DNA from 3 places in the Streptomyces sp. NPDC046939 genome. Region 2 is predicted to be linked to each of the others. Evidence: riboswitches for the same ligand, from Rfam matches in the RefSeq annotation. Region 2 holds a riboswitch; each other region holds the start of a gene.

The links. A riboswitch is a leader RNA that binds a small molecule or an ion and turns the genes downstream of it on or off. The one in region 2 is predicted to bind cyclic di-AMP.
Positions count from the first base shown of each region.
Region 1: it holds a riboswitch for cyclic di-AMP, as region 2 does, so the genes downstream of both, ABZ877_RS29770 (M23 family metallopeptidase) here and ABZ877_RS02835 (C40 family peptidase) in region 2, are expected to answer to the same signal.
Region 3: it holds a riboswitch for cyclic di-AMP, as region 2 does, so the genes downstream of both, ABZ877_RS18990 (NlpC/P60 family protein) here and ABZ877_RS02835 (C40 family peptidase) in region 2, are expected to answer to the same signal.

Region 1 is NZ_JBEYWV010000031.1:112,554-114,806, reverse strand. Features, by position in the region: gene ABZ877_RS29775 (GntR family transcriptional regulator) at 1-319, opposite strand, end outside; gene ABZ877_RS29770 (M23 family metallopeptidase) at 544-1,335, opposite strand; cyclic di-AMP (ydaO/yuaA leader) riboswitch at 1,348-1,519, opposite strand; gene ABZ877_RS29765 (pitrilysin family protein) at 1,781-2,253, opposite strand, start outside.
Region 2 is NZ_JBEYWV010000002.1:118,550-120,802, reverse strand. Features, by position in the region: gene ABZ877_RS02845 (ATP-dependent Clp protease proteolytic subunit) at 1-204, shown strand, start outside; gene ABZ877_RS02840 (hypothetical protein) at 213-521, shown strand; cyclic di-AMP (ydaO/yuaA leader) riboswitch at 931-1,061, shown strand; gene ABZ877_RS02835 (C40 family peptidase) at 1,065-1,538, shown strand; gene ABZ877_RS02830 (ATP-binding protein) at 1,630-2,088, opposite strand.
Region 3 is NZ_JBEYWV010000016.1:40,950-43,202, reverse strand. Features, by position in the region: gene pcrA (DNA helicase PcrA) at 1-915, opposite strand, end outside; cyclic di-AMP (ydaO/yuaA leader) riboswitch at 1,102-1,259, shown strand; gene ABZ877_RS18990 (NlpC/P60 family protein) at 1,267-2,253, shown strand, end outside.

The DNA of each region.
Region 1 (2,253 bases), on a different contig from region 2:
GGCCGCGCAGGACCTTCAGATGGGCCTCGGAGCGGCGCTGCGCCGCCCGCGCGGCGGCCAGCGGTTCGAGCAGCAGCCGGACCTCCAGGAGGTCGGCGGCCTCCTGCCCGCTGGGCTCGGCCACGCACGCGCCCGCGTGCCTGCGCGTGACGACGAACCCCTCGGCCTCCAGGGTGCGCAGCGCCTCGCGCACCGGCACGCGCGAGACCCCGTAGCGGCGTGCGAGCAGTTCCTCGGTGAGCCTGCTGCCGCGCGGGTGGACGCCCGTGACGATGTCGTCGCGAATCGCGGTGCATACCGAGTGCGCGGGAATCCGCATGATTCGACCTCCGCCTTTGATCCCCGCGCAACGCGGTCGACCAACGCCCTCGCGGGCGCGCTCCGGGCAACTTCTCCCCGACTCTATTCCACGGTTCTGGAATTTCCGACGGCGGACCGGAATTCAGGGATATTTTCTCGCCAGGAAGTCCGTGGGCGAGGCCGGGCGCACAGGGAAAAGCCCCGGCTCACCGAGCCGGGGCTTCCCGAGCGGTGCCGCGCGCGTCAGACGTTGACGCCGTGCGAGCGCAGGTACGCGACCGGGTCCATGTCGGAGCCGTACTCGGGGGTCGTGCGGGCCTCGAAGTGCAGGTGCGCGCCCGTCACGTTGCCGGTGGCGCCGGAGAGGCCTATCTGCTGGCCGGGGACGACCGCCTGGCCGACGGAGACGCCGATCGAGGAGAGATGACCGTACTGGGTGTATGTACCATCGTTCATCTTGATCACGATGTTGTTGCCGTAGGCGCCGCCCCAGCCGGCCTCGACGACGGTGCCCGCGCCGACCGCGTGCACCGGCGTGCCGCTGGCCGCGTGGAAGTCGATGCCGGTGTGGCTGCCGGAGGACCACAGGCCGCTGCTCGCCTGGTAGGCCGTGGAGACGTACGAGCCGGAGATCGGGGCGACGAAGCTGTTGAGGAGGCGCTTGCGCTCGGCCTCGCGGGCGGCGCGCTCCTTGGCCTCGCGCTCCTTGGCGGCCTTCGCCTCGGCCTCGCGCTTGGCCTCCTCCGCCTTCTTCCTCGCCTCGGCCTCGGCCTTCGCCTTGGCGGCGGCCTCGTCGGCGGCCTTCTTCTGCGCCGTCGCCTGCGCGTCGATCTGGGCGGCCATGGAGTCGCCGATGGCGATGGCCTGGGTCAGGCCGTTCTGCTCGGGGGCCGCGCCGTCGACGGCGAGCGCGGGGGCGGCGAGGCCTCCGACGACACCGGTCGTGGTGAGCGCGGCGACACCGGCGACCTGTGCGGTGGTGCGCGAGATACGGCTCGGACGACGGTGCTTCCCGGTGGCACGGGTGAACGCCATGCGGTGGTTGATCCTTTCCTTCCCTCTCGCCTACCGGGTTAGCTGACGGGTTCGGAGCAGGAAGGTCTCCTACGGGCCCTCTCCCCTGCCTCACGGCCGGAAGAGCGCCCGATTCACCCCAGGGACTGCGGTGGGTCCCCGGCTCCCCTGGCTCGCGCCGTGGGGGACTCGGCGATGACTGTCCGGTGTCGCGGGCGCGACGCATGACGGGCGGACAGCCGCACTGACGCTAAGGGGCACCTCTCTTCCGCGACAAACGGATCCCGGCTTTTGTAGCGCACACCACAGGCCAGACAGGCAACCTCCGTATCAATTCGGACATATGCCAGGGGTCATGCCGATCCATGCCGATCCATGTCGCTCATGCGGCTCATGGCCGCTCATGCCGGAGAGCCCCGGCGGCCGTGACGGCTGCCGGGGCTCCCTCGGTCGTACGGGGCGGGGGTCAGCCCGCGACGACGGTCACCTCGCCGATGCCGAGCGCCCTGACGGGCTCGGCGATCTGCGCGGCGTCGCCCACGAGGATCGTCACCAGACGGTCCGCCGGGAAGGCGTTCACGACCGCCGCGGTGGCCTCCACGGTGCCCGTCTCGGCGAGGCGGCGGTACAACTGCGCCTGGAAGTCGTCCGGCAGGTGCTGCTCGACCTGGTCGGCGAGGGTGCTCGCGACGGCCGCGGCCGTCTCGTACTTGAGCGGCGCGACGCCCACCAGGTTCTGCACCGCCGAGTCCCGCTCGGCGTCCGTCAGCCCCTCGGCGGCCAGGGTGCGCAGCACCTTCCACAGGTCGTCGAGGGCCGGACCGGTGTTCGGGGTGTCCACGGAGCCGCTGATGGCGAGCATCGCGGCGCCCGTCCCGTCCGGCGCGGAGAGCAGCACCTGGGAAAAGGCCCGCACACCGTAGGTGTAGCCCTTCTCCT
Region 2 (2,253 bases):
GAGATCCAGGCCCGCGAGATGGTGCGGATGCGCGAACGGCTGGAGGAGCTGCTGGCGCGCCACACCGGGCGGGAGAAGGACCGTGTCAGCCGGGACATCGAGCGGGACACCGTGCTCGACGCGGCGCAGGCGGTGGAGTACGGCCTGGTGGACCGGGTCGTGCCGAGCCGCAAGGGCCCTCTCGGCGCGTCGGCCGGGCGGTGACGCGCCCGATGTACCCGCCCGAGTTTCCGCCGCTGCCCGCGCTGACCCGCGCCGAGTGCGCGCTCGTGGACGGCTATCTGGCCGTGGTCGACCTGCTCGCGCGCATCAATCCGGCGCGCGGCAAGGACACGTACCGGGGGCTGCGTGCGGCGCAGGCGCTCGTGAGCCGGGCGGTGGAGCTGCGCGACGCGCTGGAGCTGATGCACCGACGGGGTGAGAGCGAGGTGCACGCCGCAACCCTGGGCCGGGCTCTGCGCGTCCTCGATGGTGAGCGGCGCACCCAGCGGATCACTTTGCCGCCAGAAACGGTCGCTTGAGGACATCTTCGACACGACAGTGTCTGTCTCGGTCTGCCTCCGGACCGAAACGGTCCAGATGGTGGACCGCCGAACAGCCTAGATACGCGTACGTCGACGAGGCGGCCCGAGTTGCGCTCCGACGGTACGCGAACCCCGGAATCAGGCGCTCCGTCGCTGGTACGGGCGTGGTCGGGGGTCGCTCCCGGGGCTCGAAAGGCGCACTGTCCACCTGAACGGGTCAAGCGTGAGGAGCCTCACTTACCGCCGGTTCAACTCGGATTCCACCCCACTTGTGCGTGAAGATCCCTTCGACGACGACAAGCCCCCGCCGCCGCGGCGGGGCGGTCCGTGCGGACGCCGAGTCCTGCCGCCGCACGGATGCCAGGTCGACAGAAGTGCATCGGCAGGAGTGGAGGACCCAGGCACGACGGGCCACCGGCCCACCTTGACGAAGGTGGGACCCGAGCGGCCCTTGGGGTGAAGCCGCAGACGCGGCCGGGCAACTTCGCCTGCCCGAACCCGACAGGTCATCCTTCACAGGCGGCAGACGAAGGGTTGCGCATGACTGCGCTCAATCGTGTTCCGTCGCTGCTGACCCGGGCCGGTACCGCTTCGGCCCTCACGCTGGCGGTCGCCGGCGCGGGGCTGATGGTCCCCGGCGCCGCGTCCGAGGCATCGGCGGCCACGGCCTCGACCAAGGCCGTGAAGGTCGCGGCCTCCAAGAAGGGGGCGCCGTACAAGTGGGGCGCCTCGGGGCCGCACCGGTTCGACTGCTCGGGGCTCACGCTCTACTCGTTCAAGCGGGCGGGCAAGAAGCTGCCGCGCACCGCGGCCCAGCAGTACAACAAGACCCGGCACGTCTCCGCGTCCCACCGCAAGACGGGTGACCTGGTCTTCTTCCACTCGGGCCGGAGCGTCTACCACGTGGGCATCTACGCCGGGAAGGGACGGATCTGGCACTCGCCGAAGACCGGTGACGTGGTGAAGCTGCAGAAGATCTGGACGAAGAGCGTCTGGTACGGCCGCGTTCGCTGAGCGGCGCGCCGCTGAAGTGAGATGCGTGGGGGCGGGGCCTGGCGCCGGGCACGCCCCCACGTGAGCGCGTACGGGCCCGTGGCGCGCCGCGTCAACAGGCGGTGCCGGGACGGGTCGCGCTGCCGTTCAGGCCGGTAATCCACGGCAGGGAGATCCACACGGTCTTGCCGCCCTCCGCCGTCGGCGCGACCGACAGGCGTCCGCCGCACTCCGCGGTGAGGCTGCGGACGATGACCATGCCCCGCCCGTTGTCCTGCGCGACCGCGGCGGGAAGGCGCTTGGGGTAGCGCGGGTGGCTGTCGGTGACGCCGATCCGCAACTGCTCGTCGCGTTCGAGCTCCACGTCGATGGTGAACGTGGGCGACTGGCCCAGCGTGTGCTGCACGGCATTGGTCGCGAGCTCCGAGACGATCAGGCGCACCGTGTCCGCCGCGTCGGTGTCCCCCGGCAACCCCCACTCGGCCAGCACGGTGCTCACGTACCGGCGTGCAGCGGAGACCGAGGCGGCATTGCTCGGCAGCGTGACGGATGCTTCCTGGTGGTCTGCCATGGCGACGTCGTCCCTTTCCCACCGAAGCCCCACCCGCGACTCAGGCGGTTCGCTGGCGTGTGGCCTCCGACTTCTGCTTCGCGCCAGAGTGCCACTCGGATGCCCTTCGGTGCTGTCGATCCCCCAAGATATGCATATATCTGTCGCTCGATGCGGTGAACTCTG
Region 3 (2,253 bases), on a different contig from region 2:
CTCGGCCGGGCCGACCAGCTCGCGCACGAGCGCGTACTGCGCGTGGTTGGTGTCCTGGTACTCGTCGACCAGGACGTGGCGGAAGCGACGCCGGTAGTGCTCGGCGACGTCCGGGAACGCGCGCAGCAGGTTGACCGTGGTCATGATCAGGTCGTCGAAGTCCAGCGCGTTCGCCTCACGGAGCCGCGACTGGTACATCGCGTACGCCTGCGCCACGGACTTCTCGAAGCCGTCGGCCGCCGTCTTGGCGAAGTCCTCCTCGTCGATCAGCTCGTTCTTCAGGTTCGAGATCTTGGCGCTGAAGGACTTCGGCGGGAACTTCTTCGGGTCGAGGTCCAGGTCGCGGCAGACCAGGGCCATGAGCCGCTTGCTGTCGGCGGCGTCGTAGATCGAGAACGACGACGTGAAGCCGAGCTTCTTGGACTCGCGGCGCAGGATGCGCACGCAGGCGCTGTGGAAGGTGGAGACCCACATCGCGTTCGCCCGCGGGCCCACCAGGGCCTCGACGCGCTCCTTCATCTCGCCTGCGGCCTTGTTGGTGAAGGTGATCGCGAGGATCTGGCCGGGGTGCACACCACGCTCGGCGAGCAGATAGGCGATGCGGTGGGTGAGGACGCGGGTCTTGCCGGAACCGGCGCCCGCGACGATGAGCAGCGGCGAGCCACCGTGCACGACGGCCGCCCGCTGGTTCTCGTTCAGCCCCTCCAGGAGCGCCGCCGCGTCCACGGCCGGGCGCGGGGCGCCGCCGCGGTAGTACGCGTCCCTGGCCGGGGGCACGTCGAACTTCCCGCCGAACAGGTCGTCCGGGATCGGCTCGGGCTCCGGTCCCTCGTGCTCCGGGTCGGGCGGCGGCGGGGGCCCATCGGTCCGGTTCTGGAGGCCCGCCAGGAAGCTGTCGTCAAAGAGGCTGCTCATCGCCTTACGAGTCTAGGCCGACCCACTGACACACCGCCCCCTCCTTCCGGACACCGCACGCCACTGTCGCCAAGGTCACGAAAATGTATCGGGCATATCGCACAACGACCTTCACAGCAGCAACACGCGTTGGCTACGGTGCTGCGCGGGCCGTCCGTCCCCACGACCGCGAGCGCCGCGGCGAGCGGGCTGCCCCCGCCGAGTCCCGTACGCCGTGAGGCAGGGAACCGGGGACCCACCGAACCTTGGGGTGAATCGGCCCGACGCCCAGTCGGCGCCGTAGGGCAGCCTTCCGTACGCCCGAACCCGACAGCTAACCCGGTAGGCGGACCACGGAAGGAGTCGCCTGCCTTGGCGTCGCACCGCAAGACGCGCACCCGCTCCCGGCTGACCGGTGGCCTGCGCACCACCCCCGCGGTCGGGATCACGACCGCCGCCCTGACCTCGGTGGCCCTCCTCTCGCAGACGGCCCAGGCGACGCCCGCACCGGCGAGGCCGAGCCTGGAAGAGGTGCGCGAGAAGGTCGACACGCTGTACCGGCAGGCGGAGACCGCCACGCAGAAGTACAACGCCGCCAAGGAGCGGACCGACAGCAAGAAGCGCCAGGTCGACAAGCTCCTCGACGACATCGCCGAGCGCACCGACCAGATGAACACGGCCCGCCAGAAGCTGGGCCGGTTCGCCGCCGAGCAGTACCGCACGGGCGGGATGAGCGACACCGCGACGATGTTCCTCGCGGACGACCCCGAGGACTACTTCGCGCAGGACCGGCTGCTCAGCCGGATGACGGCGGACCAGAAGAAGGCCGTCGACGACTTCCAGACACAGCAGCGGGCCACCGCGAAGAAGCGCACCGAGGCGCAGGAGAGCCTGCGCCAGCTCACCACCTCGCAGACGGATCTGCGGACGTCGAAGCAGAGCGTGCAGTCGAAGCTCGCCGACGCGCGCGAGCTGCTGTCGAAGCTGACCGCCGAGGAGAAGCGGCGGCTCGCCGCGATCGAGCGGAAGAAGGAGGAGGCGGCCCGCAAGAAGGCCGCCGAGCTGGCGGCGAAGCAGAAGGCGCGGGAGGAGCGCGAGAGGAAGGCGGCGGAGCAGGCGGCCGAGGAGCGGGAACAGGCCGGTTCGGGCACCGGGTCCGCGGGGTCCACGGGCTCCGCCGGATCGGGCTCCACCGGGTCGGGCTCCACCGGCGACGCCTCCGGCAGCACCTCGTCCGGTTACGCGGCCAAGGCGGCGAAGGCGCTCGCGTTCGCCAGGGCTCAGATAGGCAAGCCGTACGTGTGGGGCGCCACGGGGCCGGGCTCCTACGACTGCTCGGGTCTCACCCAGGCGGCGTGG